Regions from separate parts of the Aerococcus sp. NPDC058936 genome, predicted to be linked through region 2. Evidence: riboswitches for the same ligand, from Rfam matches in the RefSeq annotation. Region 2 holds a riboswitch; each other region holds the start of a gene.
What was found. A riboswitch is a leader RNA that binds a small molecule or an ion and turns the genes downstream of it on or off. The one in region 2 is predicted to bind FMN.

Region 1: it holds a riboswitch for FMN, as region 2 does, so the genes downstream of both, ribD (bifunctional diaminohydroxyphosphoribosylaminopyrimidine deaminase/5-amino-6-(5-phosphoribosylamino)uracil reductase RibD) here and ACFW0C_RS04195 (ECF transporter S component) in region 2, are expected to answer to the same signal.
Region 3: it holds a riboswitch for FMN, as region 2 does, so the genes downstream of both, ACFW0C_RS08590 (energy-coupling factor ABC transporter ATP-binding protein) here and ACFW0C_RS04195 (ECF transporter S component) in region 2, are expected to answer to the same signal.

What each region holds. Positions count from the first base shown of each region.
Region 1 covers NZ_JBHYKZ010000009.1:91,833-101,806, reverse strand. Annotated here, with positions in the region: gene ACFW0C_RS08185 (tautomerase family protein) at 1-325, shown strand, start outside; gene ACFW0C_RS08180 (methylated-DNA--[protein]-cysteine S-methyltransferase) at 425-964, shown strand; gene ACFW0C_RS08175 (endonuclease III domain-containing protein) at 1,036-1,674, shown strand; FMN riboswitch at 1,769-1,890, shown strand; gene ribD (bifunctional diaminohydroxyphosphoribosylaminopyrimidine deaminase/5-amino-6-(5-phosphoribosylamino)uracil reductase RibD) at 2,010-3,104, shown strand; gene ACFW0C_RS08165 (riboflavin synthase) at 3,105-3,707, shown strand; gene ACFW0C_RS08160 (bifunctional 3,4-dihydroxy-2-butanone-4-phosphate synthase/GTP cyclohydrolase II) at 3,708-4,904, shown strand; gene ribE (6,7-dimethyl-8-ribityllumazine synthase) at 4,923-5,396, shown strand; gene ACFW0C_RS08150 (M24 family metallopeptidase) at 5,542-6,921, shown strand; gene ACFW0C_RS08145 (glycosyltransferase family 8 protein) at 7,060-7,902, shown strand; gene ACFW0C_RS08140 (FtsX-like permease family protein) at 8,062-9,974, opposite strand, start outside.
Region 2 covers NZ_JBHYKZ010000004.1:27,697-37,670, forward strand. Annotated here, with positions in the region: gene cmk ((d)CMP kinase) at 1-608, opposite strand, end outside; gene ACFW0C_RS04180 (LysM peptidoglycan-binding domain-containing protein) at 633-1,421, opposite strand; gene ACFW0C_RS04185 (RecQ family ATP-dependent DNA helicase) at 1,518-2,999, opposite strand; gene ACFW0C_RS04190 (helix-turn-helix domain-containing protein) at 2,983-4,050, opposite strand; gene ACFW0C_RS04195 (ECF transporter S component) at 4,138-4,758, opposite strand; FMN riboswitch at 4,867-4,984, opposite strand; gene ACFW0C_RS04200 (pseudouridine synthase) at 5,048-5,770, opposite strand; gene scpB (SMC-Scp complex subunit ScpB) at 5,795-6,424, opposite strand; gene ACFW0C_RS04210 (segregation and condensation protein A) at 6,421-7,176, opposite strand; gene ACFW0C_RS04215 (GNAT family N-acetyltransferase) at 7,192-7,605, opposite strand; gene ACFW0C_RS04220 (ABC transporter permease) at 8,131-9,426, opposite strand; gene ACFW0C_RS04225 (ABC transporter ATP-binding protein) at 9,416-9,974, opposite strand, start outside.
Region 3 covers NZ_JBHYKZ010000010.1:61,227-71,200, forward strand. Annotated here, with positions in the region: gene rpsK (30S ribosomal protein S11) at 1-212, shown strand, start outside; gene ACFW0C_RS08570 (DNA-directed RNA polymerase subunit alpha) at 279-1,223, shown strand; gene rplQ (50S ribosomal protein L17) at 1,249-1,629, shown strand; gene ACFW0C_RS08580 (acyltransferase family protein) at 2,049-3,956, shown strand; gene ACFW0C_RS08585 (OsmC family protein) at 4,092-4,541, shown strand; FMN riboswitch at 4,612-4,737, shown strand; gene ACFW0C_RS08590 (energy-coupling factor ABC transporter ATP-binding protein) at 4,858-5,700, shown strand; gene ACFW0C_RS08595 (energy-coupling factor ABC transporter ATP-binding protein) at 5,676-6,605, shown strand; gene ACFW0C_RS08600 (energy-coupling factor transporter transmembrane protein EcfT) at 6,609-7,397, shown strand; gene truA (tRNA pseudouridine(38-40) synthase TruA) at 7,419-8,276, shown strand; gene aroD (type I 3-dehydroquinate dehydratase) at 8,434-9,213, shown strand; gene fabV (enoyl-ACP reductase FabV) at 9,444-9,974, shown strand, end outside.

The sequences.
Region 1 (9,974 bases), on a different contig from region 2:
AGGTGAGTTAGTTTACGAATCTATGCTTGAAACAATTGGCATCCCAGAAGAAGATAAGTTTGTAGTTGTTAATGATTTAAAAGCTGAAGAACTGATATTTTCTACCAATTACCTACGTATTGACCGTACAGATGGTATCGTAATCATTCAAATCACAATGAATGAAGGGCGTACAACTGAGGTAAAGAAAGCTTTATACAAGACAGTTGCTGATAAATTAAATAGCCAATTAGATATTCGCAAAGAAGATGTCTTTATCAACTTAGTTGAAGTAAATAAAGAGAACTGGTCCTTTGGTAATGGTATTGCACAGTACGCAGAATAAATAGCATTACTATAAGTACATAAAAGCCATACCCTAGCTATCCCCATCTTTTTTTGAGATAGCTAGGGTATCTGTCATCTTAGCCCAGGAGGGATTACCGTGTATTACAAATCATCTTACACCTCACCACTCGGCCAAATTGCTATCGTGAGCGACGATAAAACCATTAAAGGCGTGTGGTTTTCTGATCAAAGATATTTTGGTGGTAAATACGACTTACAGACTATGATGGAAGGAGAAACGCCAGCGACAAAGCAGGTCAAAAATTGGTTAGATGCTTATTTTGCTGGTGAAAACCCAACTCTTGACCCAAACATTCTAGACCCAGAAGTAACGTCTTACCGTAAGCAAATCCTGAACGCACTGATTCATGTCCCTTACGGACAAACGACTAGCTATAAGGAATTAGCGGATCAAGCTGCTTTAAACACTCCTGGCAAAAGGGGCTCAGCTCGTGCAGCTGGCGGGGCTGTTGGCCACAATCCCATCTCGATTCTAATCCCATGTCACCGGGTTGTAGCCACTAACGGTGCATTAACTGGTTATGCAGGTGGTATCGACCGCAAAATTGCTTTGCTGGCTTTGGAAGGGTTTGACCAATCCAAGCTAGCTAACCGCCAAGTGTATGTGTGGCGATAATAGACACCCATTCATTTATACATAAAGATGCAAAGAAAAATATCACATAACGGAAAATTATTTAGGATGAGATGATGGATAAATTAGCTATTAGAAAATTATACGATACCTTATTAAAAGAAATGGGCCCTCAAGGTTGGTGGCCCGCAGATAGTAAAGCAGAAATCATTTTAGGTGCTATTTTAGTACAGAACACTAATTGGCAAAATGTGGATAAATCTTTAACCAATTTAAAATCAGCAACCGCTTTTTTGCCTGAAGAAATTTTAAGATTACCTGTAGCAGAATTGGAAGAATTGATTCGACCTAGTGGCTTTTACCGCAACAAGGCGCGAGCAATTCAAGCCAGTTTCCAATGGTTTGATAACCACAAATGGGATTATCAAGCCATGCAGCATGAATACGGAAAACAGTTACGAAGTGAAATCTTGAAATTACACGGGGTAGGGTTTGAAACAGCTGACGTATTTCGCGTTTTTATATTTGATCAACCGGCATTTATCGCTGATGCCTACGCTAGGCGATTATTTAGTTGGTTGACCGGACATTCATATCCAACCTATCAAAGCCTATACCAAGAGATTAACTTACCGGATGACTTCACTTATGAAGAAGCCCAGGAATTCCATGGCTTAATTGATGAGTTTGGGAAACTATACTTGGGTAAAAATGGCCAAGTAAAGGAAAATTTTTTATCCACTCACCAATAATAAATACCCTATAGTATATATTTTTTACTTAAAAAATACATTTGGGTTTACATTTTCTTTTTAATACCGTATGATATCTCCATAAACATTCAAATAAAATCTTCAGGGCAGGGTGTGATTCCCGACCGGCGGTAAAGTCCGCGACCTCCTTTAATTAGGGGCTGACTCGGTGTAATTCCGAGACCGACAGTAAAGTCTGGATGGAAGAAGAGTAGAATCAAAATAAACGAATACTATAAGTCTATAGTTTATTTGTGTGCCCTAGGAATCTTATTTCTAGGGCTTTTTTTCGTCACTCTGACTGGATTATTTGTTGTTTAGGAAAGGATGAGTGAATGAAAGACTATATGCAAAAAGCGCTAGATCTGGCTAAGCTAGGTCAAGGTTGGACCAAGTCTAACCCCATGGTAGGTGCAGTCATTGTGAAAAATGATCAGATTCTTGGCCAAGGTTACCACAAGCAATACGGCGGTCTCCATGCGGAAAGAGAGGCCTTAAAGGATGCCAGCGAACAAGGGCATGATGTAAAAGGGGCAACTATGTACGTCACGCTGGAACCTTGCTGTCATTTTGGCAAGACACCACCTTGTACCCATGCCCTTATAGAGGCGGGTATTGAAAAAGTGGTGGTTGCTGCAACCGATCCGAATCCACTAGTTGCTGGAAAAGGGATCCAGGAATTAAGAACCCATCAGATTCAAGTGGAAACAGGTCTCCTTGAAAAAGAAAGCCAGAACTTGAACCGTAAATTCAATTATTTTATGACCCATCAACAACCCTACATCACCATGAAGTATGCCATGACATTAGATGGTCGAACAGCCGCTTACACTGGGGATTCCCAGTGGATAACGGACAAAACTGCACGTGACCATGTCCATTACCAACGCCACAGTAACCAAGCCATTATGGTTGGCATAGGGACTGCGCTTGCTGATGATCCAGCCTTAACAGTTCGAATTGACGACTTTGAGGGGCTTAATCCTATCCGTATTGTTTGTGATAGTAGCTTGAAGCTCCCCTTAACCAGCCAATTAGTCAAAACTGCTAAGGAAACACCCACAATTATTGCGACAACTAATCAGAATCCACAAGCTCACCAAGCCTATCAAGCAGCGGGCTGTCAGCTATTGGTTGTGAATGCAAAAAATGGCAAGGTAGATTTAGTAGATTTAATCATACAACTTGGGCAACAAGGTATTCAAAGTATCTATGTTGAAGGCGGATCAAAACTAAATGCTTCGTTACTTGAAGCTGGGTTAATCCAGGAAATCCACACTTATATTGGACCTAGAGTCATTGGCGGTTTTGACCAGTATAGCCCTATCAGTGGTTTCGGTTTTCCGCAGATGGACCAAGCACTTACAAGTACTATTCAGGCAATCACACCATTAGGTAAAGACCTTTTGATAGAAAGTAGGGTAGATTAAATGTTTACAGGAATTATCGAAGATATTGGCCGCATTGAAAGTATCGAGGCCATCAACAATGATGCAGGACTTCTTTTAACCATTGCCTCAAAAAAAATAGTATCCGATGTCAATCTAGGTGACTCTATTAGTGTCAACGGTATTTGTCTTACTGTGACGAATTACTCCGATACCAATTTCCAAATTGAAGTAATGCCAGAAACGATTGCGAAAACGTCTTTAGAAGGAATTACTAATAATAGCCGCGTGAATCTTGAACGGGCGATGAAAGCCAACGCGAGATTTGGTGGTCATATTGTAAGTGGCCATATTGACGGTATTGGTAAAATCACCGCAATTGAAGCGGATGGCATTGCTAATTGGTACACGGTTCAAACAAGTCAACCATTAATGCGCTATATCATCATGAAGGGGTCTATTGCTATTGATGGGACAAGTTTAACGGTTGCTGGCGTTGAAGGAGATACATTTAAAGTATCAATCATTCCTCACACGAGTCAACAAACAATTTTTTCAACCTATCAAGTAGGAACTATTGTAAATTTAGAAAATGATATTGTCGGCAAATATATTGAGCAATTTACAGTGAAGGAGCGGGTATAGATGGATTTTTCAACAATCGAAGACGCATTAGCAGCTTTACAAGCAGGTCAAATCATTATGGTTTTGGATGATGAGAATCGGGAAAATGAAGGAGATTTAATTTGTGCAGCTGAGTTTGCAACAACTGAAAACATCAACTTTATGGCCACTCATGCTAAAGGTTTAATCTGTCAGCCAATGAGTCAAGCAGTAGCTAGTCGGTTGAATTTGTCGCCGATGGTGAATGATAATACAGACCCACATACAACCGCATTTACGGTATCTATTGACCATAAAGAGACAAGCACAGGTGTATCCGCAGTTGAACGCGGGTTAACCATGCGTGAAGCAGCAAATCCGGCTAGTCAACCCAGTGATTTTAACCGTCCGGGACACGTTTTCCCATTGGTAGCGAAAGAAAATGGTGTCTTAGAACGGAACGGTCATACAGAAGCAACGGTTGACTTGATGAAATTAGCTGGACTGAATCCAGTGGGTGTTTGTGTAGAAATTATGCGCGATGACGGTACGATGATGCGCCAAGCCGAACTCCTAGACCGGGCTACTGAGTGGGATATGCCAGTCATCACTATCAAGGCGCTTCAGAACTACCGGATGAAAACTGAGCGTCATACCCACCATGTATCACAAGCTAAGATGCCGACCAAATTTGGCGATTTCACTATCCATACTTTTATCAACGAGGTAGATAATCAAGAACATGTAGCTTTGGTAAAAGGGGATGTTTCAGGTAAAGGACAGATCCTAACGCGCTTGCATTCTGAATGCTTAACGGGAGATGTGTTGGGCTCCAACCGGTGTGACTGCGGAGAACAATTACATGAGGCTCTACGGAAAATCAACGAAGCTGGCCAAGGTGTCCTCTTATATTTAAGACAGGAAGGTCGCGGTATTGGGTTGATCAATAAAATAAAAGCCTACCAATTACAAGAAGAAGGACTGGATACTGTAGAAGCTAACCATGCCCTAGGATTCCCAGATGATTTAAGGGAATACCATACGGCTGCACAAATGTTGGAAGAACTGGGTGTAACATCCATTGACCTTATGACCAACAATCCTGATAAAATCGCACAATTAGAAGCATCTGGTATCCAAGTAGCGAACCGCGTAAGTATTGAAATGGCTGCTAATCCGGATGATGAAAACTACTTAATCACTAAAAAAGTAAAAATGGGTCACTTATTAGACTTATAAAATACGGAGGAAAATAATATGAACATTATTCAAGGAAAATTGTACAACGGAGAAGATATTAGAATTGGGATTGTCATTGCTCGATTCAATGATTTTCTGACTAAAAGCTTACTAAGTGGTTGTGAAGATGGCCTTACGCGTTCAGGTGTTTTGACAGAAAATATCGACGTAGCTTGGGTGCCGGGTGCCTATGAAATCCCGCTTACAGCCGCAACGATGGCTGAAACAGGTAAATATGATGCCATTATTACGCTTGGTGCTGTGATTAGAGGGGCTACAAGTCATTTTGATGTGGTTATTAACCAAGCTTCAAGTGGGGTCACCCAAGTAGGTTTAACCCACAAATTACCGGTCATCTTTGGTGTCTTAACCGTTGAAAACATCGAACAAGCTATTGAACGCTCTGGTACTAAAGCTGGTAACCTTGGGTTTACTTATGCAACGAATGCTATTGAAATGATTAATTTATTCAAAGAAATTAAACAACAATAAGTCATTAATCCATATGAAAATATCTCTAACAGCATAAGGCTAGCTTTAATTTTTAATCATGGTAAGATGGAAGTTGGGAAAATAAAGCGCATTCAATTATCGAACGTTTTTGATGATTTGCGCAAAAAGCTTAAGGAGACTTCATATGACGATTCAATTTAAAGAAACATTAGCGCCAACCAAAGATAATTCTGGAAAACCTATCATTTTAAGTGACGCTACCTTCGCTCAACGCAAGGACAAAGTCCTTCAGTTAATGCGAAAATATGACTTCTCATCATTGATGATTTATGCAGATAAAGAACACGGTAGTAACTTTGAATATTTAACTGGTTTTATTCCACGATTTGAAGAAGCTATCCAAGTAATTAACCAAGACGGAACGTCGACACTGATTTTAGGTAATGAGAACTACAATAAGACCAGTATGGCACGTACACAAAGTGAAGGTATTCTTTGTCCATTCTTCTCTTTACCTAACCAACCTATGGATTTCACGAAAACTTTCGCTGACTATCTTAAAGACGTTAAAGTAGATGATTCCAAACAAATTGGATTAGTAGACTGGAAGCTTTTATCTAATGATATGACTAACTTCCACGACCATCATTCAATACCAGCATTTATTGTAGATGGTATACAAGAAGTTTTCGGTTCTGACAAGGTAGTGAATGCAACCCAGCTATACATGCATCCAAAAGAAGGTGCTCGTGTGACAAACAACGCAGAGGAAATCGCTCGTTATGAATATGGTGCTTCCCTTGCTTCTGATGCAGTCCTTGAAGCAATCAACCAACTAACCATTGGTCAAAGCGAGTTAGAGGCAGGAAATTACTTAAATCGCGATGGTCAATATCCTTCTGTTGTGACTATTGCAGCCTTTGGTGATCGCTTTAAGAGCGCTAACCTTTATCCAACTGATAATACGTTAAATGATGGCGATAAAGTTGCATTAACGGTAGCTTATAAAGGTGGCTTGTCTAGTCGCTCTGGCTATGCAGTAAAAGACGAAAGTCAGCTCGCAGAACGTGATCCAGGGTACTTAGAAGAAGTCGTTTTCCCATATTTCCAAGCTTATAAATGGTGGTTAGATCATTTAACTATCGGGAAAAAGGGTGGGGACTTCTACCAAGCATTTAGTGAGTTCTATCCGCAAGCTACTTATGGCTGGAACTTGTGCCCAGGGCATTTAGTAGCTGACGAAGAATGGCTAAGCTCACCATTTTATCAAGACTCTGATGCAACAATTCAAAGTGGCTACATCTTCCAACTAGACTTTATACCTTCACAAGCAGACCACAACGGTGTTTCAGCTGAATCAACGATTGCGGTTGCGGACGCAGCACTACGCGAAGAGATGAAGATTAAACAACCAGAACTTTGGTCAAGAATCTCTAAGCGGAAGGATTATCTAAAAGACGCATTAGGTTTAACGTTACCGGAACATTTACTTCCATTAGCGAGTACTTTCGCCTACTATAGACCATTCTTATTAGACAAAAAAACTGCTATTTATTTTGGATAAAAAAAATTCCCCTCAAGATTGGTTGCCAAACTTGAGGGGTTTTTATCTATATTTTAAGTGAATAATGACGGACTATCCATACGGTATCGCTATAAAGATGTTAATATATGTATAATATTATAAAGAAATTGGAGGGTTATGCTCTTGGACAAACAGATTGAATTATTATTTACCATAGATGAAGGCTATTTAAATCCCTTAAAAGTGGCTTTAACATCGATTCGCCAGAATAATCCAGGCCAAGCCATCCGTATTTGGTTGATTCACGAGTCCATTGCAATGCAGAATATTCGCGAATTGCAGAGGCTAACGGATTATTTACAGTTTGGTTTTGAAGCGATTAAAATTGATGGTAGTCGATGGAATAGCGCTAAAACTGAAGATAGATACCCAAAAGAGATGTACTTCCGCCTGCTTGCGGGTGAAATATTACCTAAAGAAATGAAACGTGTAATTTATTTAGATCCAGATATTTTAGTGGTTAATCCTTTATTGGACCTGTGGCAAACAGATTTAGAAGGTCATATGCTAGCAGCTGCTACACATGTTGGGTTGACGGACGTTTCTACCCGAGTAAACCAAGTGCGACTTGACGTTGACCATGCTTATTACAATTCTGGTGTGATGGTAATTGATTTAGATAAAGCGAGAGAAATTGTCAAATGGACAGATATTGCGCAAATGATTGAAAAATATAACTTGCTATTAATCTTACCCGACCAGGATATCCTCAACCGATTATATGGTAAATACACTAAGGAAATTCCAGAAGAAATTTGGAATTATGACACGCGTAAGTATATGCGGTATTTCACCAAAAGTCTCGCTCAACATGATATTCACTGGGTGATGGCGAATACTGCTATTCTCCATTTCTGTGGTGGCCCTAAACCATGGGACGATAAACATGACAACCGGTTTACCAGTCTTTATCTTAACTATCAAAACCAATTGAACCGTATTGAAGATTTGATAAAGTAAATTGAAATAATTATTTTTCATTACCCATGGTGGTTAATAGCTTATTTACTGTCGTCAAGTCAGTCATAGACACTTTGGCATCTAATAAAAAATCCCTAGAAGTAAACATATACATGCATACTTCTAGGGATTCTTTTTTTTTATAGAATTATGAGCCAATTAATCGACTGATTTTAATGCTTCTAGCATATCTACGTGTTGTAAACGTTTATAAATAATATAGGCGAGCACGGCTGTAATTGATCCAATAATAACAGCTGGAACAATAAAGCTTGTCGCTGCTAGTCCAGGGTTAAACATTACATCAGCAGGTGGAACGATTCGAATAATATATTGGTGGAGCATTTCACCAATACCGAAGCCTACTAGTATACCTAGTGCAGTTAAAACGATTGTTTCACGGTAAATATATAAGGTAACTTCGTTATCAAAGAAACCAAGTACTTTGATAGTAGATAATTCACGCATCCGTTCAGAAACATTAATATTCGTTAGGTTATATAGGATAACGATACCTAGTAAACCAGCAACAACAATTAGAACAGTCATGATTTTATCCAATGAATGAACAATTGTATCAATTTGATTCATTAGGGTAGTGTTTTGTACTACACCGGCAACACCGTCTAATTCAATGAATTTTGCCGCTTGATTTTCTGTGTTGTTAATTGAATCATCTTTTAAGTTGACTAGATAAGCATTAGATTGGTAATCCTCACCGTAAATTGTTTCATAAACTTGTGGACTAGCGAAGACAAAGTGACCAATATACATTTCTGTAATTCCTGATACTTTCATTTCACGGTCTTTACCGTTCGTATCTTGAAGTGTAATTTTATCACCCACTTCAGCATCTAATAGGCTGGCTAGTCGTTCAGAAATCACTACGCCATCATCTGGTAAGTTTAGCGTTTCATCAGAACCACGTTCAGTTAATTGAATATAGTCTGAAAATTCATCTAAGTTTTCTGGAGAAATTAAAGTGATATCTTGTGTATCATTTTGTTTTCCACCGACAGTTGTTAGCTCTTGATATGCTACTTCACCGAATTGATCAATGTCTTGGGAAGATAAAGTGTCCTTAATCTCATCATTTTGTTGATCAGAGACATAGTCATTTTCCGCTACAATCATATCGTAATGGATTAATTCACCAAATTGACGTTGGTTAATTTCGCCAATAGATGTTTGTACGCTAAGCCCTGAGAATAATAAGGCAGTAGCACCGGCAACACCAAAGATTGTCATTAGCATCCGTTGTTTATAACGGAAGATATTTCTTGCTGTTACTTTGTGGGTGAAGGACATCCGGTTCCAAATTGGTGTAATCCGTTCTAATAAAATCTTAGATCCAGCGCTAGGTGCTTTTGGTAAAAGCAGTTGCGCAGGTTGTTCTTGTAATTCTCTCTTCGCTACTAAGTAGGCTGGTAAAACAGCTGCTAATAAGGCTAAAAGAATGGCAACCAAGGAAATAGCCCAGTGGAAGTGTAATTCAATGGCTGGCAAGGTATAGCTTGCACTATAAGCATTGTAAACAATATAAGGGAGTAGGGTGTGTCCTAAGATAATCCCTAAAATAGTACCAGATAAGCTGGCGGTTAAACCGTAGAAAGTAAATTTCTTAATAACGTCTTGGTCATCATAACCTAGGGCTTTCAAGGTACCTGATTTAGTCCGTTCTTCATCTACAAAGCGTGTCATGGTAGTAAAGGTAACGAGTGCTGCAACAAAGTATAAGAAGATTGGGAAAATATTTGCTAGGGAATCTACAATATTTGAAATGGTACTGTAGATTTTATATCCATCGCTTCCTGGAATCTCCCGACGACTATTTACGGAATAAGTTGGTAAGGATAAATTATCCACCATATCTTGTGCTTCGGCTAGTTCATCTTCTTTGTCTGCGATCTCATCTTCAGCATCCGCTTTAGTTTTAGCGAATTCAGCGGCTTTATCTTCGTATTCTGCCTGACCCTCCGCAAGACTTTCTTTGGCGTCTGCAATTTGGGCTTCAGCATCCGCAGATTCAGTTGCTAATTGGTCTTCTGCTTGGGCTAATTCCGCTTCTTTGT
Region 2 (9,974 bases):
AACATGATCGCATCGTCTGCAGGCACTAATGGGCTATCTTCTCGGGTCGAATCATACAAGTCCCGACGCTTAATATCTTCAATCAAGTCTTCAAGATTCATTTCTGAATAACCCTTGGCTTGATTTTCTAAAAATCGACGACGCCCACGTTCTTCAGCAGATGCGGTTAGAAAGATTTTCACTTCTGCATCCGGCAATACAACCGTCCCAATATCACGGCCATCCATTACAACGCCTTGGCCATTTTGGGTGTAGGCTCTTTGTTTTTCAACAAGGACTTGGCGTACTTCAGAAACTGCCGAGTAAGCAGAAACTGCTTTTGAGATACGGTCTGTACGAATGGCCTCTGACTGGTCCTGGCCGTTAACTAAGACGCGCTGGCCATTGTCTCCTGGTTCAAAGGTAATATCACTCGCTTCAGCCAAGACTTTCAATGCACCAGCGTCCTCAGCTTGAATGTGTTCATCAAGGGCTAGTAATGTAATTGCCCGGTACATGGCGCCTGTATCTAAGTAAACATAGGCTAATTTTTTAGCAATTTTTTTGGCAATTGTACTCTTGCCAGACGATGCTGGTCCATCGATTGCGACTTGAATCGCTTTAGACAATCTGTCCACCACTCTTTCATTCTATTAATTTACACGTAATACGGTTCCAGGTCCTATGCTAGAACTTTGTGTTAAACCGTTTAATTCAAGTAATTCATCTAGGGTCATACCGTTGTTCACTGCAATCCGATATAGGTTATCCCCTGCTTGAACAGTATAAGTACCTGTTGACTCAGACACACTTTCAGAAGAAGCTGATTCTTCTTCGGCTGCTACTGCTTGTGATTCAGCAATTGAAGCTGATTCAGCGGCACTTTGCGCTGCGGCTTCTGACGCTGCTACTGCTGCATTTGACTCAGCTACACTAGCTGCGATACTTGAAGATTCTTGTTCAGAAGCTATGCGAGCTGATTCTGATTCTGAGGCAGCTACTGCGCTTTCTGAGGCAGCAATTGATTCAGAGACAGATTCGGAAGCTGAAATAGATGCTGACTCACTGGCTTTTGAAATTGATTCAATATTTTGGGTTTTAGAAATCATGACTTGCTCAGTTGATTCCGGTTCAGGCACTTTGTCTTCATTATTCATATAGGCAATCAAAAGGAACGGTACAACTATCATTACAAATAGCAAGAAGGCAATTACTTTTGATGTTGTCGATATCGTATCTTGGTTGTTCTTCTTATTGCGAGCCGTTCTCGTATACTTTTGATTTTTTAAATTCTCAAATTCGCCGAACCCTTGATTCTGAAAGTCATCACTTGTAGGGGGGGTTTGGTCAGAAGATGCTGAACTGTCTTTTTCTGAAGCCTGTTCAGTTTCTACTTCTATATTTTCTTGATTTTTTTTCGTCAACTTGTCCCAGAATTTCATCCATATACCCCTTTCTTAACACTAAGAATTGTACCATGAACCCCTTTCTATGTCAGTATTTCTTTAGGCAATTTAACAAAACTTTATGGACCCATTTCAAGATAATAATTGCTGCAAACGTTGGGTCCACATTTCCCTGAAATCACCATCATGCTCGTCTTTTTCAACTGTTACTCTATTCGGTAGGGCCATTAAGTCTTGCCATATCGGTTGACTGTCATAGTCAGGTTGGCAATTACTGCAACATAATTCTGGTCTGTCCACTACCAGTTCATCAGCTTGATCTAATAGGAAAGTCCGGTAACACTGGTCATTAGCCATTAAATCTAACATTTGGTAGATTTGCCGCAACCGTTCCTGACGAAGTTTTTGGGCATGTACTTTTGCTGTTTGGTAATCAGTAAAATGATGGCGATAAAAGTACAACATGGCACTTATGCTATCTGGGTATTGGTCCACTTCACTTTGGGTTAAGGCCTGTTTAAACAGCCGTGCCAATAAATCATCCAACAAGTCTGCCTCATCTTCCAATAACCGGTGCATTTGCTGCAGTCTCGCTGCCTCGCGATTGTCATATAAGACAATGGATACTGATTGTTCCTGGTCCCGTCCTGCCCGCCCCACTTCTTGAATAAAATCTGCCATATTCTTGGGGAGGTGATAATGCAAGACAAAGCGTATATGACCATGGTTGATTCCCATACCAAAGGCTGACGTAGCAAAAACTACATCCAATTCATTTTGTAGAAACTGGCTTTGGATGATATGCCTATCCTCTAGACTTCTATCCCCATGGTAAGAAGCGACTCGCAAATCTGTATGAGCTTTCATCCATTGGTTGAGTTCCTCGAGTTCACTTTTATGGTGGACATAAACAATACCCGGCTTGGGTAGCTTGTCCAACCAGCCTTGCAATTTGTTTACCCTCACTTCACCAGCATCAATTTCATCGAATAGGTAGAAAATATTAGGCCGATCAACTGATTCCTTTATCAATTGAATAGGTTCTCCCTCTTCAAATAAGTAAGCCTTGATATCTGCCAGTGCAGATTGGTTAGCAGTGGCAGATAAGGCCAATGTTTTTGGTTGTTTTAAAAGCTGACGAACTTTTTTCAATTCGGTATATTGCGGTCTGAAGTCATAACCCCATTGAGAAATACAATGCGCTTCATCGACAACTAATAATTGAATGTCCATCCGCTGTAGGACCCGGATTACTTGATCTTTCAGGAGCATTTCTGGTGATAGAAATAGGAATTGATAGTCAGATAAGTGACTTAAAATATAAGCTTGTTCTCTGCGGTCATAGGTCGAATTTAAGGCAATGCCACGTCCTAACCCCATCCGTTGTAATTGACTGACTTGGTCTTGCATCAGGGAAATCAAGGGCGAAATAACCAAAGTTACCCCGGATTCGTGATATTGGTTGATTTGGTATATTAAAGATTTACCCCCACCAGTTGGTAAAATAGCCACCACGTTTTCCTGGCGGTCTAAAGCCTCTAAACTCGCCAATTGACCGGGTTTAAACTCTTGATAACCTGTCATTTCTTCCAGGCGTTTATGCCAATCTGTCATCATTAACTCCTTTCTGGTAGACGATATGCCAATACCGGTATAACCAATAATCTTTCTCGCCGAATCGTGCTTTGAAGGCTTCGTAATTTTCATCCGGTTCTTGTCTTAAAAGGGGGGAAATGTCTGTCAAATGAAGTTCTTCAACCACCAAGGGTTCAATGATTGCGGGAAAACTTAGGGCAATTTCTATGATATGTTCCGTTATGGTAGATAATTTTAACCGTCTTCTATCTGCTATTTTCTGCAGCGTCCAACCTTGATTGATCAAATTTAAAGTATCTTGCGTAGTCTGATTCCAAATTGGGAATTGTTTGAAAACCCCTTGGGCGAAGACTTGCAGCCATTGCGTTTCCACCTCTAAAGTATGACCACTTACCCAAGTTTGATATATTTGGTCCATCAAGGCCTGTTGGCTAATGACGATTACCCGCTTAGAAATCTGATGGCTTTCTGCTCCTTGTTCAAGGGTTTGTGCCGGTAATTTGGCCCCTTCAAACTGTTCTAGGAAGATAAGGGCTGCTTGGTCTGGAAAGGCAGATAGTTCCTTAGCAAGTTGCTGGTGAAGGCTTTTGGCTATGACTTGTAAGCCAGCTTGGGACGCGTCTGCCCTTTTGACCATTGAAATAAAGTTTTTGATCAGCTGCTGGACTTCTAAATCCTGGACGATTGGGCTATAGTGCGAGTTTTCGGCCTGAATATTGGAGAGGACTTGGAGCAATAATTTGAAGGCTAAATGGTGCTTGTGGTGGTGGCTTGGAATAATGAGACCGTTTCTTTTTTGAAGGATGTTATCAAATAGCAAATGCATATAATGACTATGATTTTCTTGGCGAAAAATAGCCTCCACCGAGATGTAATCAGCCACATTTTGGGTATAGGACATCCATACGTCTTTTTCAAGTTTTGGATAAAGCCCGAAATAGGCGGTTAAATTGTTTGAAAATGCAAAAAAAAGTGTTGTGGCTGTTCGCTTGCCAATCAACACTTGATATATGGAATTCGGGGGTAAGGCTTGGACTTTAAAAGCAATTGCCATTAATAAAGTATCCAATCCTATCCCTCCAACATTCCTATTATTATGATGCTCGACATGATTCTCTAGGTCTTATCATACCAGAAAATTGTCTAGGGTTCACTTTTAATTATGTGAATATTCGCGCGTACCGAATCGATTGACCAAGGTTGGTAAGGTTTGAACTAGGACGAAATGTGCTAGAAGGGAAACCAATACTCCTTTGATTAAGTTGAATGGGATGATACCCGCAAGAATATAAGTTTGCATGTTACCTACATCGAAGTTCATGACTTGCATATAGAATGGTGTGATCACGAAATAGTTTAAGATAGTCATCACTACTGTTAAAGAAAGGGTTGCAGCTAGGTAAGTAGCAATCGTTTTGCCGAAATTCATTTCTTTCGCTGATTTATTGCCTGCATAGACTGTCGCCATTTGGTCTTTCAATAAGTAGTAAATTGGCAAGATGTAAGCGATAGTTGCGATAAAGGCTGTTGCATCACCAATTGGAATCCCCATTTCACCACCTGTATACATATAATGTAATCCATTGGCGATCAGGCTGGCAGCAACTGCTTTTTTAGGTCCTGAAATGAATGCAACGAGTAAGATTGGTACGAGTGAGAAGTCTACCTTTAGATAAGGTAAAGCGGGGATGATTGGGAAACCAATGAACATCAATATAAATGATAGCGCCCCAACAATTGCGACCAATACAATTTCTTTAGTGTGATTTTTTCCCATGTGAATTTCTCTCCTTTTCTACTTCATGGGGTTGGCACTCAAAAGTGGAAATAAAAAAACTCTTTCCACCTTCAAGGTAAAAAGAGTATAGGCAAACAGACATAGTCCGCCCATCTTCTTCCATCCTGACTTTACAGTCGGTTCTAGAATTTCACTAGATCAGTCCCAAATGGGAGTCGCGGACTTTACCGCCGATCGGGAATTTCACCCTGCCCTGAAGATTGCTTCAAATTTTATTTAATTACAGTTCCTATTATAACAAGTATCTTACTTTTTTCAAGTAGAAAGCTTACTTTTTCTTGGCATTTGCTAACAATTCTTCGATTTCGTGTTTTAATAGGGTTCTGCTATCACCAGGTTTCAATCCTTTAAGGTCTAAAAATCCGTAACGTTCACGTTTCAACTTAATAACTGGATGTCCAACTGCTTCTAACATTTTACGGACTTGGCGGTTACGCCCTTCATGGATAACCAACTCGATAATAGTGGTCTTTTTGTCCTTATCAACAGAAAGAATTTTCGCTTGTGCTGGGGCAGTTCTCACGCCGTCAATTTCAACGCCTCGTTCTAATTGCTTACGTTCTTCTCCGGTTATCACACCCTCAACTTTAGCCACATAGACTTTGTTGATCTCATAGCGGGGGTGCATCAAGGTATTGGCGAATTCACCGTCGTTGGTCAATAACAAAAGTCCTGAGGTATTGTAGTCTAACCGTCCTACTGGATAAATCCGTTGTTCGATTCCTGGGAAAAAGTCAGTGACCACTTTCCGGTCTTTGTCATCTTTCACAGCAGAAATTACACCAGTTGGCTTGTAAAATACGTAGTAAACTGGCTCTTCTTTGTAAATTGGTACTTGGTCTACTTCAATACGGTCATTGTTAGATACCTTATAGCCCAACTCTCTCACAACCTCACCGTTTACTTTCACCCGTCCTGAGGCAATCAATTTTTCAGACTCACGTCTCGAGGCAACACCTGCATGTGCCATCACTTTTTGTAATCTTTCCATCTTTAAATAACTCCTATTGGTGACCTATTCAGTCGTTTCTTGTGTTTTTGTTTGGTTAAAGTCTGTCTGGTTAAAATCTTTTTGCTCAGGTTCACCATTATCATCAATTTTAAAAAGGGTTTCTTCATCTACCGAGCCATCTAAGACTAGATTGTGAATGTCCGGCAAGTCTTCTAAGGACTCCAAGCCAAAATATTGGTAGAAGTAAGACGTTACCCCATAAATAATCGGCCGACCTGGTGAATCCTGACGGCCCGTTTCCATAATTAAATCTCGCTCTAGTAATTTATGGATCATATTAGATGACTGAACACCTCGAATATCATCGATTGTCATTCGTGTGACCGGCTGTTGGTAGGCAATAATCGCCAATGTTTCCAATGCCGCTTGAGACAATTTCGTCGCAAAAGGAGAAACCGCGTAATTTTTCACTACTTCACCATATACTGCCTTAGTCACTAATTGAACACGTTCGTTAATAACGGTAATTCTTAATCCAGATTGGGGGTCATGTTGGAGACGATTTCGCAAAACCATCACGTAGTATAAAGCCCACTCCTGGCCTATCTCTAATAAATTTGCAAGTTCATCGACAGCAATCCCATCTTCTCCTGCTACGAAAAGTAAACTTTCTATTGCAGCGACTGCATTCATTCACTTTCCTCCCGTCTAATCAATTGAATATCTGCTCTTAAATCTTCTTGGTATAAGTATAACTCATTTGACTTCACTAATTCCAAAATCGCTAAAAACATGCTCACAATTTGACTGCGTGATTGAATTTTCCCAAGAAAAACAGCTTCTTGAAACATTAACACATCTCGGTCAGCTTCGATGAAGGCTTGTCGAATTTCCGCCATTGCAGTCCCTACCGAGTATGATTCTCCCGCAATCGTGGTTTGGATGGGTTGTTGATTTTTCAAGCGGAAGGCCATCTTTTGAATGGCTCTATACAAGTCATCAGGCGTTAATTGGCGACCCTTCATAGGGATTTTCTCCTGATAAGCCGATAAGTCTGATGGTTGTTTAGTATATTCTAACGACCGTTCAGCTTGTCTATCCGCTAAGATATGGGAAACTTCCTGATATTGCTGGAAAGCAAGTAATTGTTCCACTAATGAGTCACGTGGATCATCTTCTTCCTCAACCGCTTCTTTGGGGGTTTTTGGTAGCATCATTTGGGTTTTGATTTCCAATAAAGTAGCTGCCATCACCAAATATTCTGATGCAATATCCAGCGATAAGGCTTCATAAGTATGAATATAGGCTAAATATTGATCGGTAACCAAATTGATGGGAATATCAAAAATATCTACCTTTAAATCTTTAATTAAGTGTAATAGTAAATCAAGCGGCCCCTCAAAGGCCGCTAGATCTAATGTTAATTCACTTGGTTGTTCGTTCATCCTGACACTTGTCTCCTAGACTTGGGGTGTGTTTTCTTGTTTATTATCCAATTCCTTGTCCAACTCTTCTTGTCGACGTTTTGCCCATTTTGACAAAATCGTTGAAAGAGAAATTACCCCAGTAAGGGAATACACTGGAAATTCTTTCTTTAAAGCCGTTAAAAGATCGTATGTGAGACCTTCTTCTCTAAATGAAGGATTGATTGATAGATAACGCACGACTAAAGTATCTGTATCATCATGTTGGTCAAAGCCTACTAAACCGATGATATTATCAGAATTAGCTTCTTTCCATAAATAGATTTTACGTTCATGCTGATTAATTTTATCCATTTCTTCTGTAAGTTCAGAAAATTCTTTAAACTCAGGGATGTAGGATAATAGGCCCATTACGATTTTCTCGTATCTTCCTATATAAGGCACTAACATCTTTGCCCTCCTTTTACTTTTGCATAATAACAAAGTATGTGTAAGAGTACATTAGCATACATCGTCAATCAAGGCAATTTTTATTAAAAATAATTAAGGGTGTTAGAGACCGTTTAGCGCAACAACCCTGGAAAATGAGTGCCGTATCACACGCAATGTGATGCAAAATAATTTGAAGCGGACTTGAGCTGGTCGAACCAACCCGACTACGAAAAGGAGGACGCTTTACATCCTTGTCTGCTGCTAAGGCATGCGAGGAGGCTCCTGCCTTGGCAATATTTTTTACAATGTGCTTGCTGATAATATGATGTACCATTTGAATAAATTGTAAAATATATGCATTTTTAACAAATTGACTGATGATAAATTGTCAGCATAAGGTAGTGTATATTTTTTTCAAAAAAAGCAGTTTCAGTTTAATTAATGACCGATGACAAGTGGTGGTCCGTCACGATAGTTAATCTTTCCCATATCGATTTCACTAAAAATAGCCAGGTCTAAACAGACCTGACTAGATAGTTGTTGTTAGCCTTTTTTCTCACTTTGTCTTAAGGTATAAGATTGTTTCAGTGTGCCGAATAAGCCTTTGTCTGAGTATGTCAGGACATTTGACTTGTAGAAGTTGGCGGATAACCATAGGCAAAGGATTGAGAATAGTAGTGAAATGATGACCGACATGATTAATTCTTGGGTCGATACGGTTTCAGCAGCTATTCTGAATGGCATGACAAATGGTGTGAAGAATGGGATTTGTGAGGCTACTCGAACTAAGATATTGTTTGAGAAACCTAGTCCAAACATCCCAATATAAAAACCAATAATACTTAATATAATAATTGGTGTGATCATTTTATTCACATCTTGTACATTTGAAACAAGTGATCCAAGGAAGGCACCCAATACTGAATAGGTGATGATGCCCAAGAAGGCTAATAAGCTGGACCAACCAATGATAGATGCTGAGTTAGATAACAGGCCTGGAATTGTTTCGTCCCCTAATAGGGCTTGTAATTCTGCTGGCATTGGCGTGTTCATGATCAGGATAAAGATGATGCCTAGTAAGATTGCGTAGAAGGCAACTTGTGTCAGCAATACGAGGAAAATCCCCAACATTTTACCCATAAAATGGCTGGTTGATGAAATGGAAGATAGGACAATTTCCATGATGCGTGATCCTTTTTCCACGGCAATTTCTTGCGAGATGATAGAGATATAATTCATGACAAACATGAATACAATAAAGGATACAAGGTAGGCGACACCTGTTCGTACCATAGATTGAATGTCTTGGTCACTTTTGCTGGTACCGGATTCTAAATCAATGGTCTGGCTATGGATGGCCACGTTTGAATCGAGTAAATGACTGGATTCTTCTTCCGTCAGGCCTAATGCTTGCGCCCGGTAGGATAATTGAATACTTTCTAATACAGTTTGGAAGCCAGTAGTTGAGATGTTCTTCCCGGTATTACTTTTGTAGAATTCAACATGGATGGCTTCTGGATCACTTTCGTCAATGACTAGGTAGCCATCAATTTCTTCGTTTACAAGCGCTTCTGCTGCCTGGTCGACATCTTGGTCAAAAATCAATTGGTTCTGGCCATTGTCTTCCGTTTCAATTGCGCTGGCTGTTTGGTCAGTAGCACCAATGATGGCTACCGTACCGATTGAATCAGAGGCGGTTGCCATACCGATAACACCTGAAATAATAGCCACTACAGCAACCATCAAGATTGGGCTCAGTAATAGCATGACAAATGACCATGAAAAGACATTTTTCTTGTAGACCTCTTCAATAATAATACCTAAACGACTATTTCTCATGACGTCCACCTGCTTCCATTTTAAATATTTCATCTAGTGTTGGCGGTTGTTGGCTAAAGGATTGAATGTATTCACCTTTTGAGATGGTCTTAAATAATTCAGGCCCTATATTTTCATCTGCTAGGACTAACTTATATTCCCCTGTTGTCAATTGACTAACCGATTCCACCCCTTCTAATGTGGCTAGGGCTTCTTGATCCCAGCCCTCAGCTTGGATGAACAGTCTTGTTTTTCCGTAGGCATTACGCACATCATTAATTTGCCCGTACAGTTTCTGTTCTCCGTTATGAATCATAACAACTGAATCACAAACATCTTGGACGTTGGCCATGTTATGACTTGAAAAAATGATACATGCGCCTTGATCGCGCAGTCGTAGGATACCTTCCATCAAAAAGCCTGCATTCACTGGGTCTAATCCTGAAAATGGCTCATCTAAAATGACCAATTTTGGTTCATGGATTAAGGTGGCAATCAATTGGACCTTTTGTTGGTTCCCTTTGGATAAGGTTTTAATCTTATCTTTACGGTCACCTTTAACATTGAAG
Region 3 (9,974 bases), on a different contig from region 2:
CTTACGCTGCACAAATGGCTTCAGAAACAGCTACAAAAGCTGCTATGGATCACGGTATGAAATCTGTTGAAGTTTCAGTAAAAGGTCCTGGTTCAGGTCGTGAATCAGCTATCCGTGCTTTACAAGCAGCAGGTTTAGAAGTTACTGCTATTCGCGATGTAACACCTATTCCTCATAATGGTTGCCGTCCTCCAAAACGTCGTCGTGTTTAATCGATTGATGAACTTGGATATGCGATGATACATTTTCTCACGTTTTGAAAGGGGTAATTTGTCGATATGATCGAAATTGAAAAGCCAAATATTGAGACAATTGAAATTAACGACGATAGTAAATTTGGTAAATTCGTTGTAGAACCATTAGAACGCGGCTATGGAACAACCCTAGGTAATTCATTACGTCGTATCTTGTTGTCCTCACTACCAGGTACAGCAGTTACATCAATCCAAATTGACGATGTTTTGCATGAATACTCAACAGTCCCAGGTGTACGTGAAGACGTTACTGAGATTGTGTTGAACGTAAAACAATTATCATTGAAATTGTATGACGTAGAAGAAAAACAAGTAGAAATTGACATCACAGGTCCAGCTGACGTAACAGCTGCTGATATTATTGCCGATGCTGATTTCGATGTTATGAATCCAGACTTACATATCTGTACGCTTGCAGAAGGCGCTCGTTTCCACATGATTATGAATGTTAAAAACGGTCGTGGTTTTGTACGCTCAGAAAATAATAAAGTGGATTCAATGCCAATTGGCGAAATCCCAGTGGATTCTATCTACACACCAATTTCCAAAGTAAACTATCAAGTTGAAAATACTCGTATCGGAGAAATCAACGAATACGATAAATTAACTATGGATATTTGGACTGATGGTACAATTTCACCCGAAGAAGCATTAAGCTTAGCGGCAAAAATCATGACAGAACACTTGGAAGTATTCGTTAACTTAACAGACGAAGCTCGTCAAGTTGAAGTTATGGTCGAAAAAGAAGAAACACAAAAAGAAAAAATGCTTGAAATGACTATTGAAGAACTAGACTTATCAGTTCGTTCATACAACTGTTTAAAACGTGCAGGCATCAATACTGTTGAAGAATTGACTAACAAATCTGAACCAGAAATGATGAAAGTACGTAACTTAGGTCGTAAGTCTCTTGAAGAGGTTAAACACAAGCTAGCTGCTCTTGACTTATCTTTACGTCAAGAAGATTAATAAATCATAAAGGAGGATACTGACAATGGGTTACCGTAAATTAGGTCGTACTAGCTCTCAACGTAAAGCTATGTTACGTGACTTAACTACTGATTTAATTATCAATGAACGTATTACTACAACAGAAACTCGTGCGAAAGAGATCCGTCGTACAGCTGAAAAAATGATTACTTTAGGTAAACGTGGAGATTTAGCTGCTCGCCGTCAAGCGAACCAATTTGTTCGTAACGAAATCGCCGATGTTCGCGCTGAAGGTGAAGACATCGTTATCGAGTCTGCTTTACAAAAATTATTCAACGATCTTGGTCCTCGTTACGCTGAACGTCAAGGTGGATACACTCGTATCTTAAAAACTGAACCTCGTCGTGGCGATGCTGCACCAATGGTTATTCTTGAATTAGTTTAATAAAAACTTTTCGTGATGTATAAAACGGAGTGTCATGATGGTGGTTATATCTTGTATAGCCGAGTCTAGCTCTATCTACTCCTAGCGTGATGAAGTTCGCTAGGAGTGGAATATATCCATAAGTCTTATGAATAAATCAAGGCCAATTCATTTAGGTGAAAAATTGGTTCGGCATATGTGTTGTTTAACCAACAGGTGTTTGGTAGCATATATGCTTTTTTATTTTCTAAAGTGGTTGGGGCTAGGGCTCAACCACTTTTTTGGTTGTTTGGACGGTATTTGTCGGGCAAGACTTTAGGAAATTTCAAAATTAATGTTCTCATTTTTCCATACTATCGATATAATATATGTATTATATTTGCGTGAATTGTCTCGAGCATTGTCAATGGCGTGCTTGGCAATTTAGAGAGGCGAGGGTAATGAAAAAAAACTACTTTACACAGTTTGATACAATTCGATTCTTAGCGATGTTGGGTATTATTTTATACCACTATCTAACCCACCGTGTTTCGGGTGGATTCCTAGGGGTGGACATTTTTCTCGTACTTTCGGGGTATTTAGTGACTAGTCAAATGGAGAGTAAATATAAAGCAGGTATCCAGGAGTCTTATTTTAAGAAAACCTGGAGTCGCATACGAAAAGTGTGGTGGCCTATGGTCATTATTACAATGGTAGGTCTGACTTATTTACTACTATTTAGACAGCAATTATTGGTCAATATTGGCATTAATCTAACAACATCTTTGTTATTCGTCAATAATTGGCAGCAAATATTATCTGGGTCATCCTATTTCGCCAATATGCTACACCCGTCACTAACAACACATTATTGGTATATTGCCGTTTATATGCAATTTATGGTGATATGGCCCTTATTCTTTAATGCTAGTCGACGTTATACTAAAACTAAATGGCAATCAGGAGTGGTCATGCTTGGTGCCGCGGTTTTGTCAGGCATTTTAATGGCGATAATCTTCACACCTGGCGAAGACCCGTCACGAGTTTACTACGGTACGGATACTAGGTTCTTCTCTATCGCTTTTGGTGGGGCTGCTGCCCAATTGTTGGACATGGACCAACTAGCTATTTGGTTGAAGAATCGTTTTGGTCGGTTTCACCACTTTATTGTTGATGTGGTATTGTTAGGCTTATTGGCTATACTCACTTACGGGATGCGCCACATGCTTGATGCAGCGACATTCACCTACTATGGCGGCATGTTCGGTTATAACTTCCTGGCAGCCGTGACCATTGCCCTATTAACCTACCAAGGATCTTGGGTTAGTTTTCTATTGAAATTTAAACCCTTGCGGTGGCTTGGTCAACGTACATTCCATATGTATTTATGGTATTATCCAATCAATGTATTGTTCCATATGGTTCCAACCAGTCAGAATTGGTTTACTAATAGTATATGGCCACAAGTCATTTTGATTATTGTCCTATCCTGCTTGTCTTATGCCTTACTAGAGGAAAAAAGATGGTCGGTGCCAATTTTTAATGAAGTCCGAAATAATCAACCCGTCCGTCTATTTACAAAGGTACGTAATTTGTTTAAAGAGCCGGCACCTTGGTCGACCCGTATTTTATTCTTAGTGTTTACCTTCATCTTCCTTGGTGGTGCGAGTGCTGTTGCAATTTCTAAACCAGCAGACAATGTGACAGTAGAAGAGCAGCAAGCAGCTGAGCAGGCCAAGAAGATTGAGGAATTGAATAAACAACGGGCTGAACAAGAAAAACAAGCAAACGCGAGTCTATCAACCTATAAAGACAGTTTAAGTGAGGCGTCACTAGGATTCTATGAAGGGATTCCTGATGAACAAGCCCGCTTTGCCTACCAATTATCGGTAACCTTTATTGGTGACTCCCTAATGGTCGGTGAATCGGAAGGTTTATACACCTTGTATCCTAATGCTATCGTTGACGCGGCGGTTGGTCGCCAGTTATATACCTTAATTAGTTATCCAGCTAGCTTAGAAGCACAGGGAATGCTCCATGACACGGTTCTTGTTGACCTAGGAGCCAACGGTGGCTTTACGTCAGCCCAATTGTCTGACTTCTTAGATGAGATTGGACGGGACAAGACGATTTTCCTAGTCAATACTCATGTCGACCGTCCTTGGGCAGCTGATGTCAATAAGACGTTAGCTGAAGCGGCCAGTGACGATGGTGATACCATCCACTTATTGGACTGGCATGAATACTATAGTAACCACGAGGAAGCATCCACTTGGTTGAGCCAAGACGGGGTCCACTTTAATCCTGACGGAGGTCAAGTGTGGTTGCAGTTTATCACCAACGGTATGTACGAAGTCTTGAAAAAATAAAATTTCCATATATAAATGAATCATTCGGTGAAAAGGCAATTACAGGTTTGAGTGCAATTGCCTTTTTTACTAGGAATATTAAGGGTATAATGGCCCATATAAAAGCATAATCAAGAGGATGGAGGCAATGCGCATATGGGTGAGGATAAATTGTTGTATACGACACGGGTACATAATGATCAAGGACTTAAGGGAACGGCCTGGGTTGAAGGGGATAATGCATTGCGGGTCCAAACGTCAAGTCCTTTGAAAGTTGATGAGCCTGGGACTAACCCAGAACAACTGATCGCCTTATCGTGGGCGACGTGCTTGAATGCGACCATCGAAATTGCTTTAGACCGACACGGTATCAAGGGTGTGGCCAGTGAAGTGGTCGTTCAAGTGGACTATAAATTAAATCAGGAAACGACCATTACTTATTTTGATTTTAAAGTAGATGTCTACCTCGATTTACAACGTGACCAGGCGGAAGCTATAGTCTATGAGGCAGAAGGACGGTGTCCGGTATCTCAAATCATCGGTGACTATGCTTATAAGGAAATGGTGATTCACACTAACGATCATGGGGATGACACAAAGGGATAAGGTGTCTTGACATCTGACCATTGCTTTTAATGGTGGATTTTAGTAGACTAAACTAAGTGAAAAACATATGAAATGTCTTCAGGGCAGGGTGTGAGTCCCGATCGGCGGTAAAGTCCGCGAATTACCAGCTGCAATAGGTGATTGAACTAGTGGAATTCTAGTACCGACTGTTACAGTCAGGATGGAAGAAGCGTATAGCAGGATGAACGAGACGGCGAAGCAAGTGGTTAGCTGGATTTGGGCTTCTTTGACAAACTCTTCCAAGTAACATTGGAGGAGTTTTTTCTTAAATATATAAAGTGAGCGAGGGAACAAGATGGCGAAACCGATTATTCAGGTTCAAGATTTGTCTTTTCAATATAGTCAATCAGATGAGAAATTAGCAATAGATGGCCTATCAACGACTATCTACGAAGGTGAATGGCTAGCGATTATTGGTCATAATGGGTCAGGAAAATCGACCTTTTCAAAATTATTAGTGGGCTTACTAGAAGCCAAATCTGGGATTATTGAGGTGGACGATAAGGTCCTTTCTATGGAGACCTTGTGGGATATCCGTAGCCAAGTGGGGCTAGTCTTTCAAAATCCAGACAACCAATTTGTTGGGGCAACGGTTGAAGATGATGTGGCTTTTGCCTTGGAAAATATGGGTATGCCAGTTGATGAGATGCATGCCCGTGTTGAGTATGCTTTGAAACGGGTTAAAATGTGGGACTATCGCGACAAGGAGCCAGCAGCCTTATCTGGTGGTCAAAAGCAACGGGTTGCCATTGCGGGCGTGATTGCTACGACACCAAAAATTATTATTTTAGATGAATCGACCTCGATGTTAGATCCTGAAGGTCGTGACGAATTGATGGCAGTTGTGGCGGATATCAAACAAGATAATGCCCTGACGGTGATTTCGATTACCCATGATTTAAACGAGGCGGCGGAAGCTGACCGGATGCTAGTCTTTAAAGAAGGCCAAATTATTAAAGAGGGAACGCCAGCTGAAATCTTTACTTACGGGAATGAGTTAACTGAGATTGGTTTGGATGTGCCTTTTTCCGAGCAACTAAAAAGCGCCCTTGCTAAACGTGGGGTGGCTGTGCCAGATGCGTATTTTGATGAAGAAGGGCTGGGTGAATGGTTATGCAAATCGTATTTGAACAAGTAGGTTTTACTTATGGAGCGGGCACACCATTCGCTAGTTTAGCCTTGCATGATATTAACGTAACGATTCCTGATGGGTCATATACGGCGATTATTGGCCATACAGGGTCAGGAAAGTCGACCATTACCCAACATCTTAACGCTTTGGTACAACCCACTGTGGGCCAAGTACGGATTGGTGAGACGGTGGTGTCAGCTGACGCTAAGCCAAAAGACTTGAAGAAAATCCGTCAACGAGTAGGAATGGTCTTCCAATTTCCTGAAGGGCAACTATTTGAAGAAACGGTCATTAAAGATGTTATGTTCGGGCCCATGAATTTTGGCGACGATGAAGCAACGGCCCGTGAGAAAGCTGAAGCGGCTTTAGAAGCAGTTGGGATTGCTCCGACTTTATTTGAGCGGTCACCTTTTGAGTTATCTGGTGGGCAAATGCGCCGGGTAGCTATTGCCGGGGTGATTGCCATGAAACCGGAAGTACTGGTTTTAGATGAGCCAACTGCTGGACTGGATCCAAAAGGTCGGAAGGAAATGATGTCTATGTTCGACCGCTTGTACCGAGACCAAGGGTTGACGATTGTTTTAGTGACCCATCAAATGGAAGATGTGGCGGCTTATGCCAACCACGTGATTGTGATGGATGGTGGGACTTGTGTGAAAGAGGGAACGCCAGCTGACGTCTTTGCCGACCCTGCTTGGTTAGCCAGCCACCAATTGGCTTTACCGGACGCAGCTGATTTTGCCTTTAATTTACAAGGTAAATTAGACCGCCAGTTATGGGATGCAGCGACTCAAGTGCCATTAACGGTAGATGCTTTGACTGATTTAATCGTAGATAACTTGGCTTTAACGACCGGGCAAAATGAGGACGACAAGTTAAACGGACTTAGTACAGAGGAAGGGGGCCAATGATAGATGAAAGATAAATTGATTATTGGCCGGTACATTCCCGGTAATTCCTTGATGCACAAACTGGACCCGCGGGTGAAATTGGTGGGCTTGATTGTCATGATGCTATTGGTGTTTGCGGCAACTGATGTCACGACCAATATCATCATGATCGTGGTGGTCACGAGTCTAGTCTTTTTAACTGGGATTTCTTTAAGGGTATTTTTACGCGGTTTGAAACCCATGATTGCGATTATTATTTTTACGGTAGCCCTACAAATCCTCTTTACCCACACCGGGGACGTCCTGTGGTCATTTGGGCCACTAGCCTTAACAACTGGTGGTTTGTCCAATGCGGCCTATATTTTTATCCGCTTCCTATTGATTATTTTCCTATCGACGATTTTGACTTTGACTACTCAACCCCTGGCTATTACTGATGCCATGGAGGCCTTGTTGAAGCCTGTTCGTAACATTTTGCCTGTCCATGAGATTGCCTTAATGTTGTCGATTGCCTTGCGATTTGTCCCGACCCTACTAGAAGAAGCGGATAAGATCATGAATGCACAGCGGGCACGGGGTGTGGACTTTTCAGAAGGCAACATCCTTGAGCGGGTGAAAGCCTTTATTCCAGTCCTCATTCCCTTGTTCATTTCGGCCTTTAACCGGGCTTATGACCTAGCCACTGCCATGGAAGCGCGTGGTTACAAGGGTGGTGAAGGCCGGACCAAGTACCGTCAATTGCATTGGGGCAGAATAGATACCCTTGCCAGTATCGGTCTTGCTGTTTTGACCATCGTCATGATTATTTTATAGCCACTAGAAGGAGGGCGCATTTTGCCTAGATTTAAAGTAACCTTGCAATACGACGGGACCCCCTTTGTTGGCTTTCAAGTGCAACCAAATGGGCATACCGTACAAGAGGCCCTTGAAAAAGCCTTAAAACTTATGTCAAAAGGACAGACGATTCCTGTTGTTGGGTCAGGCCGGACCGATTCAGGCGTTCATGCCCTCGGCCAAGTGATTCATTTTGACTACCCAGCGGAAATTGGGGAGGAAGCGGTCTTAAGAGCCTTGAATTCAATTCTTGACGATGCCATTCGCATCACCAAGGTTGAGCGGGTGGAAGATGATTTTCACGCCCGGTTCCATACGAATGGGAAGAAGTACATCTACAAGGTAGATACCTCCAAGTTTCCTTCACCATTTACTAGACAGTATATGTACCACCATCCCTATCGGACGGACGTTACCCGAATGCAAACGGCCTTAAAGGACATTATCGGCGTCCATGATTTTAAGTCCTTCTGTTCGACTAAAACGGATAAAACCAACTTTGTCCGGGAAATTTACCGGGCCGAGGTGACGGCTGATCCGGATGCAGAAACTTTGACCTTCGTCTTTGAAGGATCAGGCTTCTTATATAATATGGTCAGGATTTTGGTGGGCACAACACTTCAAATTGGGGACGGGTTAAGACCAGTTGATGAGATGAAACGGTTGATTGCAGCCGAAGACCGGAATGAAGCAGGACCCACAGCAGCCGCACATGGCTTATATTTAGCGGAGGTTTATTACCTAGGACTAGAAGATCGCCAGCAGGTTTCCAAGGGTTATAGTGACTATAAAGCGGGCTTAGGGACTCCTATGGGTGCAAGTGTGGACTTGGTTGCAAATTCAGATGAAGACTTATAGAGATGGTCGACAATTTGGATGATGATACGAATGAAGAATAAGTGCTTCGTCTTTGGTCACAAATTTTATATAGCTTAAAAGGCAAAAACTCGATACAATATACATATCAAATGGTATCGAGTTTTTTATTTTACCTTGATGTCAGAAGGAGTCCAACATGAAGAGTGTAAAAATTGCTTCCTTGAAGTTCGGGGAGGATAGACCAAAAATAATTATTCCCTTAGCCGAGGATAATGCTGTAGATATTATCAACTGTGCCAATTTCTACCGCCGTCAACCAGGCGATATGGTGGAATGGCGGATTGATTACTTTGACGATTTCGACGAGCTGGAAGAGTTGGCTGAATTGAGTAAACGGGTGAAAACTTCTATTCAAAAGCCCTTACTTGCCACCTTTAGAACCTTGAGCGAGGGCGGGGAGTCAGCTATAGGTAAGAGCCAGTATGTTGAAATGTACCGGTACTTAATCCAAGCCAAGGCTGTCGACGCTATCGATATCGAGTTTGAGCGCGGCCAGGACATCTTAGACAACCTGATTCCTTACGCCCACAAACACGAAGTCAAAGTCATCGTTTCCTACCATGATTTTGTGAAAACCCCTTTAGAAAATGATATGGTCAAACGTCTACAAAAGATGGGGCAGTCAGGGGCGGATATTGTGAAAATGGCTGTCATGCCCCACGATGAAGCGGATGTATTGGCCTTGATGAATGCGACCCAACAAGCGTCCACATTGATCGACCAACCCTTGATTACCATGTCGATGGGCCGTTTAGGCAAGATTACCCGAATTGCAGGGGAAATCTTCAAATCTGCGGCCAGCTTTGCCACTGTAGAAGGGATGTCGTCTGCCCCTGGGCAAATGGCCGTTGAAGATGTGGAAGAATGCATGAACTTGTTGACTTTACGTGTAGATGACCTGGATGGTGATTTCTAGGATAATTTGTCTCTAGGGTTGAAAGACGCCCATTCAGTAACGAAAATACGTATAAGATAAGAGAGGATTGTAGGGTAAAACCACAGTCCTTTTTGCTTTAAAAAAAGCTTTCATTAATCTTTTGATTTTTGATATAATCATGTAAAACTTTACTACTAGTTTCCTTAACTATATAATGTAAAGATAAATCGTCAAAAAAATAAGAAATTAGTAAATATTAGGAGACATATATGACTTTAGAATTTAAGGCAAAAATGCGTGGAAATGTCCTTGTTAGTGTGAATCCGATGGGGTTGAAGCAAGAAGTAAACAATCAAATTCAATATGTTAAAGACCAAGGGGCCTTTGAAGGACCGAAGAAAGTTTTGGTATTAGGGGGCTCATCTTCTTATGGATTGGCTAGTCGGATTAACCTAGCCTTTGGTGCGGGGGCAGATACGATTTCAGTTTCACATGGTGGGGGACCACGATCTGAGAAAAACCTTGGTAAGCCAGGTTGGTATAACAATATCTTTTTCCGGCAAGCAGCGGAGGCTGAAGGGCTAATCGCCAAAAATATCATGGCAGATGCCTTCTCTAACGAAGCGAAGGACCAAGTGATTGACTTCATCAAGAATGAATTCGGCGGAAAAGTGGACTTTGTGGTTTATTCATTGGCTTCAGGACGCCGTACAGACCCAAATACCGGGGAAACTTACAATTCGGTGATCAAATCAATTGGCCAAGAGGTTGTGGGACCAAACGTCAACCTACAAAAGGAA